Massilia sp. METH4: one gene and its partner. The protein of the gene in region 1 purifies or fractionates together with the protein of each later gene. This does not show direct contact. Links are inferred from orthologs where the notes say so. Each region holds a gene or a part of one and is shown in the gene's direction. Other genes may lie near its edges. The genes, in order: V6Z91_RS11605 and V6Z91_RS01150.

Region 1 (7,257 bases):
TCGGTACGCTTCGAGAGGTCGGCATTGCCTGCTGCAATATCGGCCGATGCGCTGGCGATCGCATCGGAACCGCCGCGAATCTCGCCCACCATGCCGAGCAGTTGATCGTTCATGTGCTTCAACGCATTCTGCAAGTCCCCAATCTCGTCTTTCGAGCCGGCTTGCGGAGCCGAGGTCAGGTCGCCGGCAGCCACGCGCCGCGCCAACTCGACGGCAGCGGTAACAGGACGGGTAATGCTCCGGGTCAGCCACCATGCGCAGAGAATGCCGAGGGCGACGCACAGCGCGCCCAGCAACAGGACCATGCGGCTGCTGTCCGTCTTGATGTCCTGAATCTGGTGTCGGAGGGTATCGATCCGGTCGCGCTGGATCTTGACCAGCGCGGCCATGCTTTCCTGGTAGGCATCGGAAGCGGGAACATATACCCGTTCGTACACTGCCCTTGCCTCGTCCAGCTTTCCTTCATTCTTGAGGCGGATCGTCTCGTTGCGCCCGTTGACGTAGCCGCTGCGCACTTCCATCATCCTGGCAAAGGCCTGTTTTTCCTCGGGGGTGGTCAGCATCTGCTCGGCCTGCTTCATATAGACCGCGGCCTTCTCGTTGGTGTCCTTCGTGTGCTTCGCGAAGAATTCGTTGAGGGAGGTGTCGCTGCTCCGGATGATGGCGGACGTACGGATGACCGCGACGGCGATATTGCTGCTCCAGTCCGTGATCAGCCGTTCTTTCCTGACCGGCTCGTCGAGCATCTGCTCGGCGGCATCCGCGACGGCGTTCAGCTTGACGACGCCGATGATGGTGGAAAGGATCGTGAGGAAGAGGACAAGGGCAAAGCCGAGCGCAAGGCGACGCCCGATCCGCATGTTCGATAGAAGTTTCATTTCGTGCCGTTGGGAACTGTTCGTTTGTGCAGCGCAACATTATAGTGGCCCGACCGGGCCGGCGGTCAGGTGGTTAACACGTATTGTCGTGGCGGGGCGACAGCCAGCCTGCCTCTCCGAGGGGCGGTGAAGATTCTCGAAGGGATGTTGCGCTGTGGGCGAGCGCGAGAAATGCGGCACGAAAACAAAAACGCCACCCGAGGGTGGCGTTTTCTTTGTTCTTGGTGGCCCGGGGCGGAATCGAACCACCGACACAAGGATTTTCAGTCCTCTGCTCTACCAACTGAGCTACCAGGCCAAGAGGCCGCATTATAGCAGGTCAATGCAGGGTTGCAATAGACTTTGCGGGAAATCTTCAAGCCGCTCCCCCACCCTTGCGCCAGGATCAAGGATCAATTGCCGGGCTACTGGTTTTTCTCAACAAAGAAAGCCGGCATCATTGTGCCTATCGAACTGAAGGAGAACACCATGCAAGACAAGATCCCCGCCATCGGCCTCGGCACGTTCCGCCTGCAAGGGCAGGTGGTCATCGATTCCGTGCGCGCCGGGCTGGAGCTGGGCTATCGACACATCGACACCGCGCAGATCTACGGCAACGAAGCCGATGTGGGCACGGCCATTGCCCAGAGCGGCGTACCGCGCACGGAACTGTTCGTAACGACCAAGGTCTGGACGTCGAACCTGGAAGCGGGCAAGCTGATCCCCAGCCTTGAGGCGAGCCTGGACAAGCTGCGGCTGGAACGGGTGGACCTCGCGCTGGTCCACTGGCCGTCGCCGCAGGATGCGGTGCCGGTCGCCGAATACATGCAGGCGCTGCTGGAGGCGAAGCGCGCTGGCCTGGCACGCATGATCGGCATCTCGAACTTCACGATCCGCCACATGCGGCAGGCGATCGACGCGGTGGGCGCGGCCGAAATCGCCACCAACCAGGTCGAGATCCACCCGTTCCTGCAAAACCGCGCCGTCGTCGCATTCGCCCGCGAACACGGCATCCACCTTACCGCCTACATGCCGCTTGCCTACGGCAAGGTGATGACGGACCCGGTGATCGCCGGCATCGCCGAACGGCATGGCGCCAACCCGGCGCAAATCGCCCTGGCCTGGTCGCTGCAGCAGGGTTATGCCGTGATCCCGTCGTCGACGAAGCGGGCGAACCTCGGGTCGAACCTGGGCGCCGCGCGCATCACGCTGTCGGACGAGGACATGGCTGCCATCGCCACGCTCGAAGCGAACGACCGGATTGCCAACCCGGAGGGCATCGCGCCGGAGTGGGACTGAGTCCGGGCGAGCGGTTGCTTCGCGCGCCCTTGCCGCGTGAGAAAGTTATAATGGCAGCATGAACACGCCATCCTCCTCCAAGCACCACGCGCAGACCGCCATCTGCATCGTCGGCAACGGCGCGATCGCCAAGGCGGCCGCCCTCGCTTTCGCCCAGGCCGGGCAAGGTGTCACGCTGCTGGCCCCGCCGGCCGCGCCAAAGCCGGAAGGTCTCGAACCGAGCTGGGACGTGCGGGTCTATGCGCTGAACCATACGGCGCATGAGCTGCTGTCGAACCTGAAGGTCTGGGGCGCGATGGACCAGCAACGCATCGCCCCCGTCGACGCGATGGTCGTCAAGGGCGATGGCGAGCAGCCCGGCCACCTGAATTTCGATGCCTACGGCGCCCGTACCGACACGCTGGCGTGGATCGTCGAGGACAGCAACCTGAATGGCGCCCTCGATGCCGCGCTGCGCTTCGCGCAGAACGTGCACTTCGTGACGGGCCGCGCGGTGGGCCTCAAGTGCAACGAGGATGGCGCCACCATTCTGCTCGAGGACGGCAATGCAGTGAAGGCGTCGCTGGTCGTGGGCGCCGATGGCGCCCAGTCGTGGGTGCGCGGCCAGTGCGACATCGGCCTCGACTACAAGCCTTACGGCCAGAAGGGCATCGTCAGCAATTTCGAGACGGAGTTGCCGCACCATGGCGCGGCATTCCAGTGGTTCACGTGCGACCGCGGCATCGTGGCGCTGCTGCCGCTGCCGGGCAACCGCGTGTCGCTCGTGTGGTCGGCGCCGGACATGCTGGCCGACCAGCTGTGCAGCGAAGGCGCGCAGGCGCTGGCCGACCGGCTGGCCGAGTTCGCCGCTGACAAGTTGGGGAAACTGACGCCGCTGCTGCCGGAAGCAGTGAAGGCTTTCCCGTTGTCGCTGGTGCGCCCGCATTCGCTCGTGGCGCAGCGCGTGGCGCTGATCGGCGACGCGGCCCACGTGGTGCATCCACTGGCCGGACACGGCATGAACCTGGGCTTCGGCGACGTGCGCGACCTGGTGCGCGCTGTCACCGAGCGCGAGGAACACCGCTCGATCGGTGACGAACGGGTGCTCGCCCGCTACGCGCGCTCGCGCAAGGAAGAAGTGCTGCTGATGCAAGCCACCACCGACGGCTTGCAGCGTTTGTTCGGCGCCAATCTCGAACCGGTTCGCGCGGTGCGCAATTTCGGGCTAAACTTGCTGGATAAATTGCCATTCGTCAAGCGTTCGCTGATGTCGCACGCGCTGGGCCGGCACTGATCACCGCGGCGCGGCAACCGCCGCGCCTGTCCCACCGGAGAGTCTATGAAGTTCATGAAGACCGGCCTCGTGCTGGCATCGGCGTTGCTGATGTCGTGCGCGGGCGCCGACGACGACGACGGCGTCGAAGCCACCATCCGCAAGAACGTCGAGCCCAAGCTGGGCGACAACGTCAAGATCGATTCCATTCGCGCCACGCCGTACGGCGGGCTGTACGAAATCCGCATCGGCAATGAAATCCGCTACACGGACAAGACGGGCACCTACCTGTTCGCCGGCCATGTCTTCAACCTCAAGACCAGGGAAGACGTCACGCAGGCGCGCATCGACGACATCAGCCGCATCAAGTTCTCCGAGCTGCCGCTGGAACTGGCGCTGAAGACGGTGAAGGGCAACGGCAAGCGCGTGATCGCGATCTTCGAGGACCCGAACTGCGGCTACTGCAAGAAGTTCCGCCGCGATACGCTGGCCAAGGTGGACAACGTGACCGTCTACACCTTCATGTACAACATCCTGTCGCCCGATTCCACGGTCAAGTCGCGCAATGTCTGGTGCGCGGCCGACCGCAACCGCGCGTGGGACGACTGGATGCTGGCCGGGAAGGTGCCGGCGGCCGCGCCGGCCGGTTGCACGGCGCCGAACGATCAGGTGCTGGCGCTGGGGAACAAGCTGGGCCTGCAAGGCACGCCGGCCATCTTCTTCGCCGACGGCAGCCGCATTCCGGGCGCGATCGATGCCGCGGCATTGGAAGAGAAATTCGCCGCGATCAAGTGAAGTAATATTGCAGCACCCGCATTGACGCGGCGCGCCTCGAGGCGCGCCGTTTTCGTTTCGTAGTTCGTTTTACATTACAAGCCGCCAAACTAGGAGCAAAACCATGGTCACCCTGAACATCAACGGGCGCGACACGCAGGTCGACGCCGATCCGTCGACGCCGATCCTGTGGGCGTTGCGCGACAACCTGAACATGACAGGCACGAAATTCGGCTGTGGCGCCGCGCTGTGCGGCGCCTGCACCGTGCACCTGGGCGGGCAGGCGATCCGCTCGTGCGTGACGCCGATCTCGGCGGCCGTGGGCCAGAAAATCACCACCATCGAGGCAATGGAGCACGACAAGGTGGGCAAGGCCGTGCAGGATGCCTGGGTGAAGCACGATGTGCCGCAGTGCGGCTACTGCCAGAGCGGGCAGGTGATGAGCGCGACCGCGCTGCTGAAGACGAACAGGAAGCCGAGCGACGCCGACATCGATGGCGCAATGGCCGGCAATATCTGCCGCTGCGGCACCTATCAACGCATTCGCCTCGCCATCAAGGATGCGGCGAAGACGCTGGCCTGAAGGAGAAAACCATGCGCAAAGAATGGCTCGATGGTGGTGACATGGCGGCAGCGGCCGCCGAAGACACAGGTATCTCCCGCCGCGGCTTCATGAAGGCGGCCGGCGCCGGCCTGGTGCTGAGTTTCACGATCACGGGCGGCGGGCGCATGGCGCGCGCCGCCGAACCGAAACCTTCGCAGCAGCCCAACGCTTTCCTGCGCATCGCGCCCGACAACACGGTCACCGTGCAGGTGAACCGCCTGGAATTCGGCCAGGGCGTGCACACGGCGCTGCCGATGCTGATCGCCGAAGAACTCGATGCCGACTGGTCGCAGATCCGCGGCGCGCTGGCGCCGGCCGGCGAGGCCTACAAGGACCCGGCGTTCGGCATCCAGATCACGGGCGGTTCCGGTTCGGTGGCCCACTCCTGGGTGCAGTACCGCGAGATCGGCGCCAAGGCGCGCGCCATGCTGGTCGCCGCCGCGGCCGAGCAGTGGCAGGTGCCGGCGAACAAGGTGAAGGCGTCGAAGGGCGTCTTGACCGCGCCGGGCGGCAAGAAGGCGACGTATGGCCAGATGGCCGAGGCGGCGATGAAGCAGCCGGTACCCGAGCACGTGGTGTTGAAGAATGCCGACAAATTCCGCTACATCGGCAAGCCGATGCCGCGCCTGGATGCCCGCGCCAAGTCGAACGGCAGCCAGCAGTTCGGCATGGACTTCAAGCCGGCCGGCACGAAGGTGGCCGTGGTGGCGCGCCCGCCCGTGTTCGGCGCGAAGGTGAAGCACTTCGAAGCCGCCAATGCGAAGAAGATCAAGGGCGTGGTTGCCGTGCTGCCGGTGGACGTGGACCGCGGCGGTACCGGCGTGGCCGTGATCGCCGACGGCTACTGGCAGGCCAAGCAGGGCCGCGATGCGCTGGCGATCGACTGGGATACCGGCGGCGTGGAAAAGGTCGGCACGGAAGAGCAGTTCAGCGCCTTCCGCGCGCTGGCGGCAAAGCCGGGCACGGTGGCGAAGCAGGGCGACACCTCGAAGCTGGCCACGGCGCCGAAGAAGATCTCGGCCGTATACGAATTCCCCTACCTGGCGCATGCCCCGATGGAACCGCTGAACTGCGTGGTCGACCTGAAGAGCAACGGCTGCACGATCTGGGCCGGCAGCCAGTTCCAGACGATGGACCAGGCCGCGGCCGCGAAGGCGGCGGGGCTCAAGCCGGAGCAGGTCACGCTGCACACGATGATGGCCGGCGGCGGCTTCGGCCGCCGCGCCACGCCGAAGTCGGACTACATCGTCGAGGCGGTCAATGTGGCCAAGGCGTATGCGAAGGCCGGCAAATCCGGCCCGGTGAAGGTGATCTGGAGTCGCGAAGACGATATCAAGGGCGGCTACTACCGGCCGTCACACGTGCACCGCGCGGAACTGGGCCTCGATGCCAACGGCAATATCGTGGGCTGGGATCACGTGATCGTGGGCCAGTCGATCGTTACCGGCTCGCCGTTCGAGGCGATGATGGTCAAGAATGGCGTCGATGCCACGATGGTCGAGGGCATGGGCGAACCGTACAAGGTGCCGATGAATCTTTCCGTGCACAATGCGCAGGCCAATGTGCCGGTGCTGTGGTGGCGCTCGGTCGGGTCCACGCACACGGCGTTCGTGATGGAGACGCTGATCGACGAGGCGGCGACGGCGGCCGGCGTCGATCCGGTGGCTTACCGCAAGAAGCTGATCCCGGCGAAGCACAAGCGCCATCACCTGGCGCTGGATCTCGCCGTCGGCAAGTCCGGCTATAACACGGTCAAGCTGCCGGAAGGGCAGGCCTACGGCGTGGCCGTGCATGAGTCGTTCGGCACCGTGGTGGCCTATGTCGTCACGGCTTCCGTGGAGAATGGCACGCCGAAGCTGCACAGGGTCACGGCCGCCGTGCACTGCAACCAGCCCGTCAACCCTCTCACCATCGAAGCCCAGGTCCAGGGTGCCGTGCTGATGGCCGTTGGCACCACGCTGCCGGGCGCCGCCATCACTTTGAAGAATGGTATGGTGGAACAGGGCCAGTTGAGCGACTACACCGTGGCGCGCATGCCGGATATGCCGCAGGTCGAGGTGCACATCGTGCCGTCGACCGAGCCGCCGACCGGCATGGGCGAACCGGGCCTGCCACCGCTGGCGCCGGCGTTCGCCAACGCCGTGTTCCGGCTGACGGGCAAGCGGCTGCGCAAGCTGCCGTTCGACCTCGCTTCGGCCGCCGCGCCGCAGCTGGCGTAAGCGGTGGAGCGCGCCCGTATCACCGGGATCCTTCTCGCTGCCGGCCGCGGCCGGCGTTTCGACCCGCTGGGGCAGCGCAACAAGCTGCTCCAGCCGATCGATGGCGAGGCGGTCGTGGTGCACAGTGCGCGGCACCTGCTGGCCGCCGTGCCGCGGGTGGTGGCGGTTGTGCGGCCGGGCGAGGAAGGCGTCGCCGCGCGGCTGGCCGCACTGGGCTGCGAAGTCGCCGTCTGCGCGGAGGCTGACTGCGGC
Region 2 (7,172 bases), 2.4 Mb from region 1 along the record:
CCGGCAACACCAGCCAGGTCACCGTGCAGAACAACAAGGGCGAGCCGGATGCCTCGCCGACGGCAGAGAAGATCCTGACCTTGTTGCAGGACGAGCTGAAGTAATCGTAGTCGCAACGAAAAACCGGCCTCCAGGCCGGTTTTTTTTCGTGCAAACCGACCCGGGTGCGCCACCTGGGGCCGGACCCCGGCTTCTCGCCGCGGGATCGGGCATGCATCGCGTGCCTGCCGGGCCGGGCGCCGACTGAACGGCATCAGGCCGCGACGCCCCTTTTGTGTCATCCTGCCCCGTCTTTGCCCAGCCACTCCTGGTAGAACGCGACGAAGGCACGCACCTTGCGCGACACATGCCGGCCCGGCGGAAAGACGGCGAAGGTGCCGCCGGACGGCAGCGTCCACTCGGGCAGCAGGCGCACCAGCGCACCGCTGGCGAGATCGCGCCGCACGCTGTATTCGTCGAGGATCGACACGCCCGCGCCGTCCAGCACCAGCGCGCGCAGCGCGCCAGTGGAATCGGTGCGGATGCGGGCCCGCATCTGCACGGTGCGGCTGGCCCCGCCGGCTTCCGTGAAGGTCCATTTCAGCGGCGCGGGCAGGCGTGTCAGCGCGATCCAGTCCAGTTCGGCCAGTTCATCGGGCGCGCGCGGCAAGCCTGCCCGCGCCACATAGCCGGGCGATGCCACGGCGTACTGGCCGAAGTCGCCCAGCTTGACGGCACGCTGCGATGAGTCGCGCAGCCAGCCCATCCGGATGGCGATGTCGATGCCTTCTCCCACCAGGTCGGCGATGCGGTCGCCCGTCTGCAATTCGATCGCCAGGGCCGGGTGCAGCGCGGCAAAGCGCGCCAGCGCGGGTGCCACGAAATGCGCGCCGAAATCCGTGGGAGCGGTGATGCGCAGGCTGCCGGAGAGGACCGTCGAGGTCGCATGAACATCCTCGACCGCCGCATGCAACTGCCGCAGCAGGGGCGCGCAATCATCGTGCAGCGCCCGGCCCGCTTCGGTGAGTACCACCCTGCGCGTGGTGCGCACGAACAGGGCGGTGCCCAACCGGGCTTCCAGCCGGGCCACCTCCAGGCTCACCTTGGCGGGTGCCACACCGAGCCGCTGGGCGGCCTTCGAGAAGCCGCCGGCATCGGCCACGGCGGTGAAGACGACGAGGTCGTTGAGGTCGATATGTCCGGGCAGCGCCATTGCATTATTAAGAAATCCTGATGAATGAATTATGGACGCGACCATTTATCGGAGCAATGGCAGAGCGCATCATGACGGCACCACAACGTTCTTAAAGGAATCAAATGAAGATCGCATTGATTGGCGCCACCGGTTACGTCGGCGCAAAACTGCTGGCCGAGGCCGCCAGCCGCGGCCACGATGTGAAGGCTTTGGTCTCGCGACCGGAGAAGGTGCCGGCGCAACCCGGCGTGCAAGCGGCGCGCGTGGACGTGCAGGATCGCGATGGGCTGGCGGCGCAGCTGGCCGGCGTCGACGCCGTGATCAGCGCCTTCAGCGGCCATGCCCAGCAGGATGTGCGCGCGTACTACGTGCGGGGCATGCAATCCATCGTCGCGGCCACGAAGGCGGCCGGCGTGCCGCGCCTGCTGGTGGTCGGCGGCGCCGGCAGCCTGGAGGTGGCGCCAGGCGTGCAACTCGTGGATACGCCGGAGTTCCCCGCCCAGTGGAAAGGCACTGCCGAAGGGGCGCGCGACGCGCTGGCCTTGCTGCGCGCGGAGCGTGAACTGGATTGGACCATGCTGAGCCCGGCGGCACATCTCGAGCCGGGCACGCGTACCGGCATCTTCCGCCTCGGGACGGACAGCCTGCTGGCGGACGCTTCAGGGAACAGCCGCATCTCGCTGGAAGACTACGCGGTGGCGATGATCGATGAGCTGGAACGGCCTGCGCACTCGCGGACGCGGTTCACGGTCGCCTACTGATCGCGGCAAAACCGGTGGCTTGGCCGGGGTGCTGCAGGGCATGCTCTGCGCTGGCCAAGCGGTAACGACATGCAGGTCATCACCGGTGACAGGCTCCGATTCTCGGGAAACATTTCTTGGGAGTCGGAGCCTGTCACCGGTTTTCGGTACCCCAGAGGCGAGGGGCTGGGTCGGGCCCGGCGGGTCGCACCCTGGTTTCTGCACTTGGCGCCAGACTGCCGGATCGGCATACGTGGCCCACAAAAAACAAAACCGCCCACGAGGGGCGGTTGTGCGGGACGCCGTCCGGAGACGGCGGTCTCGATATTACTTGGCAGCAGCAGCAGCCGAAGCAGCTTCGGAAGCGGCGGAAGCAGCAGCGGAAGCGGCAGCAGCAGCGTCAGCAGCGGCGCCAGCGGCAGCGTCAGCAGCCGGAGCAGCAGCAGCGTCAGCAGCCGGAGCGGCAGCAGCGTCAGCGGCCGGAGCGGCAGCCGGAGCAGCAGCGTCAGCTGCCGGTGCGGTTGCTTCAGCAGCCGGAGCGGCAGGAGCTTCTTCTTTCTTCGAGCAAGCAGCCAGGGCAACAGCCAGCAGGGAGGCGATCAGCAGGGATTTTTTCATTTGTTTTCCTTAATTAATACACTAATTGATGACAGTGTTGCGATGAATAATTACCGGTAATTATCGCTCACTAGGGCGTTTCGTGGTCATTCGGACCATATGGTGCCCCAGACAACGGAAACTTCCTAACAGAATATTATAGCGATTTTAAATGAGTCGCAATAGCAACACCGGACACTTTCGCAACTTTTTCATACACACAATATTGCTACTTGGCCAAGTATCTTGATGCGAAATCATCTCAACCGTCGCAACCCGTGAAAAGCCTGCGACGGCAACGTAGAAACGCGGCGCGCGCAGGGCGTTTCGGGCACGAGCTCCCGGCTTACAAACCCGTGATGCCGGCCTGCAGGCCAGGCCTCGTTTCGGCCCAGATGGCTCCATAACGCTCGAGCTCGTTTTGGGTTGACATTGGGGCATGAAAAATTGCTTCGCCCCGGAAGTGATCGCTGTGGAAGCGGCGCACGAGATGGCGCTCGTCGCCGATGCAGAAGGAATCGGTCAGGTGGGCGATGGAGCGATTGGTCAGCCGGCACTCGACCAGATGGCTGTAGTCCTGAAGGACGCGCAGGAAGCGGGGCGCGTCGCGCTCGAGGCGGGCATTGCTGTGTGCGACCAGCCGCAGCCGCCCGCCGTGGCGCAGGAAGGCACGCAGCAATGCGTCGTTCCGGGCGCTGCCGAGCTCCCACCAGCCGAAGTCCGGATCGAACATCGCCAGCGCCAGGCGCGAGCGGGACAGGCAATCGTCCAGCGCGGCCTGGAAGCCCGCGCGGCTGTCGAAGGTTTGCCTGTCCATCGTTATCCCCTATTTATTCAGTTCGAGCCAGCCGTCCGTGTACCAGGCGTACAGCGCTTCCATCACGTCTTCCGACGCGGTGGCGACTTCCCCGCCCTCGAGCGCGCGGTTGTTGGCCAGCGCTTCCAGGGCCGCCTTGTCGGCGCGGCCGATGGCGAACGACTCGCCGTTGATGAACACGTGCTTGCCGCGGTACAGCATCTGCGTCTTGCGCGACAGCTTCACGCCTTTCTTCGCGGCGCTCTGGGCAAACCGGCCGGCGGGCAGCGGTTTTTCCGGACCGGTGAAGAACACATTGTGCTTCGGCTCGGACAGGTACTCGCCCAGGAAGATGGCGAAGTCGTCTTCCGTGAACTGCATCTTGTTCAGTTCATCGGCCAGCCGGCCCAGCATGTCCTTCGGGATCTCGGCCGGCTTGCCCGACGGTTCCAGGTCCGGGTCGGCATAGCGGCCGGGCAGGTCGATCGAGTCGGCCATGAACTGCAGGAAGGCTTCGCCCAGTTCCTGGTACGAAGGCGAGCGGAAGCCGATCGAATACGTCTGGCAATCGCCGATCGCCACGCCGTCGTGCGCGTAGTGCGGCGGCAGGTACAGCATGTCGCCCGGTTCCAGCACGAATTCCTCGGTGGGCTTGAACTTGCTGAGGATCTTCAGCGGCAGGCCTTCCACCAGCGACAGGTCCTTCTGCGGGCCGATGCGCCAGCGGCGCTGCCCCTCGGCCTGCAGCAGGAACACATCGTAGGAATCGAAGTGCGGGCCCACGCCGCCGCCGTCGGTGGCGAAGCTGACCATCAGGTCGTCGAGCCGCGCGTCGGGCACGAAGCGGAACTGGCGCAGCAGCGCATCGGCCCCGTCGTCCTGCAGGTTCGCGCCCTGCACCAGCATGGTCCATTCGCGCTGGGTGCGCGGCGGCAGCTCGTGCAGCGGACCGTGCTGCATGTTCCATTCGCCGTCCGTGAGCGTGACGAGGCGCGATTCCACGTAATCCTTGGTGGCCAGCTCGGCCAGCTGGTCGAACGGCAGCAGGGGCTTGAAGCCGGGGATCGCCTGGCGGATCAGCAGGGGTTTCTTGTGCCAGTAATCGCGCATGAACTGCGCGGGCGTAATGTCGCCGAGAAGGCGGAGCGGAGCGGATTTTTTCATGGCCGGATTATAGGCCATCCGGCAGCGCCGCCCGCGCCGGACTGCGGGCGGCGCGGGCGTTCACGTGCGGGCCGAACGGCCGCGGCGCGCGGCCATGGCGACCAGCGCCAGCCCGCCTGCCAGCATGCCGTACGTGGCCGGCTCGGGCACGGCCGACACGTGCACCGACATCGGACCGCCCGTCAGGTAGACATTGAAGCTCTGGTTGAAGCCGTGGATGCTCATCCGGAATGGCCGCGAGCCGTCCGTCGCATAGGATTGCCAGTCCGATGCCGTCGGCAGGGTATTCGGGACGTGCGTGCCCGGTGGCGCCACAAAGCCGAAGTCCACCACGAAGTATGGTTCGTCGGTGGCCGTGATGAAGCCGCCGCCGGACAGGGTCAGTCCATCGCCGGCGGCGTCGCGCGACATGGCGAGCGAAGAGTTGTCGAGGGTTACCTGCGTGCCGCTGAAGAAGAAGGTGAGCGAGTGCGAGATGACCGGCGCCGCGTAGCCGCTACTGGTCGGTTGCACGGGCGCGGCGTCGTCGTAGGTAAAGCTGCCGTAGACCGGATCGCCGAGATACGTCTGGAATCCCGGCAGGTAGGTGTTGTCCACTTCCTCGTAATAGTAGGGGTTGAGGTACTCCTCGGCGATCCAGTTGACATTGACCGAATACTCGACGGTCACGATGGCCGCCTGGGCGGTGCCGGCAACGAGCAACGATGCTGCAAACGCTAGCGCTGATTTCTTCATGATACTCCCCGGGTTGATACGGCATGGATGACATTATGAAAAGACAGTTTGCTAACCGATTGTCGGTTATCCAGCCCGGTTTGTCCATGTGGCCGGTCCGGCCGGCATCGTTGTCGCCACCATTGGCGGCAGCATGGCGATGGCGGCTGCGGGCTGGGGGTATAATCGGCGCCATCAGACCAGAAAGGAAGTCACATGAAGATCGCGAAGAACACCGTCGTCACCGTGCAATATAAATTGTCCGACGCTCAGAACAACCTGATCGAGGACGGCCGCCAGCCGATGGTGTACCTGCACGGCGGGTATGAAAACACCCTGCCGAAGATCGAGGAAGAGCTGGACGGCAAGGAAGTCGGCTATGAAAACACCATCCAGATCGAACCCGATGATGCCTTCGGCGACTACGACCCGAACCTGGTGAAGGTGGAGCCGCGCTCGCGCCTGCCGGAGCCGCTGGAAGTGGGCATGCAGTTCGAAGGCATGCCCGATGGCGAAAGCGACGAGGAAGCGATGATCTTCACCGTGACCGACATCGCCGAAGACAAGGTCGTGCTGGACGGTAACCACCCGCTGGCCGGCATGGCGCTGCGCTTCGAACTGAAGGTGCTGGACGTGCGCGAAGCCACCGAGGAAGAGATCGCCCACGAACACGTGCACGGCGCCCACGGCCATCACCACGGCGACGAGGACGACGAAGGCGAGGCGGGCGACCAGTTCCGCACCCACCCGATCCACTGATCGGGCCCTGCACAGGGCAGCGCGCGCTGCCCTGCCATGGACCTCGTTATTTGACGGGCAGCTTCGGCTGCCCGTTGTCTTTCCTGGCGCCGTTCCCTGGCTTGGCATGCCCGTTTTCATGGTCGGCAGGCTCCTGGCGCAGCGTGAACAATTGTTCGCTCCCCGGCGCCACGTGCAGCACATTCCACTCGCCCAGCAGCGTCACATGGCCCACGTTGCCGCGCCAGGTGAGCGTGCCCGGCGCCGGGTCCCCCTTGACCGGCGGTTCGCGGTTCGCATCGACGAGCAGCACCTTGCCGTCGTATTTCTCTGCCAGCGTGCGTGCCAGCCGCCGCGTCTCGGCGAAGCCATCGTGCTTGGTCGAGAAGCCGGCCAGCAGTGAAAAGCCCGGCTCGGCATGGATGCGCACGTCGCCGTCCGAGAACAGCACCAGGCCTTCCAGCTTGCGCCGCTTGGCCATGCTGAACAGCCGCTGCAGCCACGCGCGGTTGGCCACCAGCCGGTCTTCGTATTCGCTGTTGCGGCCCGCCTCGAGCAGGTAGTGGTTGTTGGCGGCGGGGAGGTTGATCGTGGCGAACAGCACGCCGCCGCGCTCCCAGTAGGCGTTCTCCGCATAGCTGCGGAATTTCGTGATCGTCGATTGCCGGTTCAGGTCGAGCATGCGCGCACCCAGCGCTTCCTGGCCGTCGTAGAAGATTTCGCGGATACGGTTCAGCCGCTCGATGGCGTTCGAGCGTCCCGCGGAATTGCGGCAGCCGGTCCAGTCGGCGCCCGTCAGCACCAGTACCAGCGGCTGGTCGGACTTGTTCAGCAGGGCCTTGCGCTGCAGGTACAGCTTGTCGCTGCACGGTTCGTCGGCCGACTTGATGCCGGCGGCGATCACGAAGGCCGGCTTTTCCATGTCGGCACGCGCGATCGTGCGTTTCAGGTCGGCGTCGCCCAGCTCGTCGGGGAAGGTATGCCCGATGATGGCGACGTCGAACGACTGTTCGGCCGCCGCCGGCGCCGCCGCGGCATGCAGGGCGGCACCCAGCAGCAGGGAGGCGAGGCCGGCGCGCCGCTTCATGCCGGCACGAGGCGCTTCAGCTGGTACAGCCGGTCCAGCGCTTCGCGCGGCGACAGGGCATCGGGGTCCAGCTCGTCCAGCGCCGCGAGCAGTCCCGCCAGTTTCGGATCTTCGGCCGGAGCCGGAGCGGCAGCCGGCTCGTCGTCAGGATCGGTGGACAGC

The links.
Region 2: the proteins of V6Z91_RS11605 (region 1) and V6Z91_RS01150 purify together in Escherichia coli (affinity purification with mass spectrometry, with the first as the bait; 2 studies listed by BioGRID). This does not show direct contact. The link is inferred for Massilia sp. METH4 from one-to-one orthologs.

What each region holds. Positions count from the first base shown.
Region 1 is NZ_CP146614.1:2,625,627-2,632,883, forward strand. The notes cover bases 2,350-5,338. They hold V6Z91_RS11605 (DsbC family protein), read left to right. Parts: upstream 2,350-3,474; coding sequence 3,475-4,203; downstream 4,204-5,338. Other genes in these bases: V6Z91_RS11600 (FAD-dependent monooxygenase), read left to right, coding at 2,350-3,429; V6Z91_RS11610 ((2Fe-2S)-binding protein), read left to right, coding at 4,307-4,765; V6Z91_RS11615 (xanthine dehydrogenase family protein molybdopterin-binding subunit), read left to right, coding at 4,777-5,338. In the rest of the region: V6Z91_RS11585 (methyl-accepting chemotaxis protein), read right to left, coding at 1-878; 2,5-didehydrogluconate reductase DkgB, read left to right, coding at 1,347-2,156; more of V6Z91_RS11600, read left to right, coding at 2,215-2,349; more of V6Z91_RS11615, read left to right, coding at 5,339-7,005; V6Z91_RS11620 (nucleotidyltransferase family protein), read left to right, coding at 7,009-7,257. UniProt on the Escherichia coli protein: Acts as a disulfide isomerase, interacting with incorrectly folded proteins to correct non-native disulfide bonds.
Region 2 is NZ_CP146614.1:239,788-246,959, reverse strand. Bases 4,269-7,172 are described here. They hold V6Z91_RS01150 (peptidylprolyl isomerase), read left to right. Parts: upstream 4,269-5,401; coding sequence 5,402-5,944; downstream 5,945-7,172. Other genes in these bases: mutS (DNA mismatch repair protein MutS), read right to left, coding at 7,007-7,172; V6Z91_RS01145 (hypothetical protein), read right to left, coding at 5,991-7,010; V6Z91_RS01155 (PEP-CTERM sorting domain-containing protein), read right to left, coding at 4,532-5,206; V6Z91_RS01160 (cupin domain-containing protein), read right to left, coding at 4,269-4,471. Outside these bases: outer membrane protein assembly factor BamC, read left to right, coding at 1-104; V6Z91_RS01180 (LysR family transcriptional regulator), read right to left, coding at 278-1,192; V6Z91_RS01175 (NAD(P)-dependent oxidoreductase), read left to right, coding at 1,297-1,935; V6Z91_RS01170 (hypothetical protein), read right to left, coding at 2,242-2,532; V6Z91_RS01165 (hypothetical protein), read right to left, coding at 2,858-3,328; more of V6Z91_RS01160, read right to left, coding at 3,338-4,268. UniProt on the Escherichia coli protein: Folding helper with both chaperone and peptidyl-prolyl cis-trans isomerase (PPIase) activities. Chaperone activity prevents aggregation of unfolded or partially folded proteins and promotes their correct folding.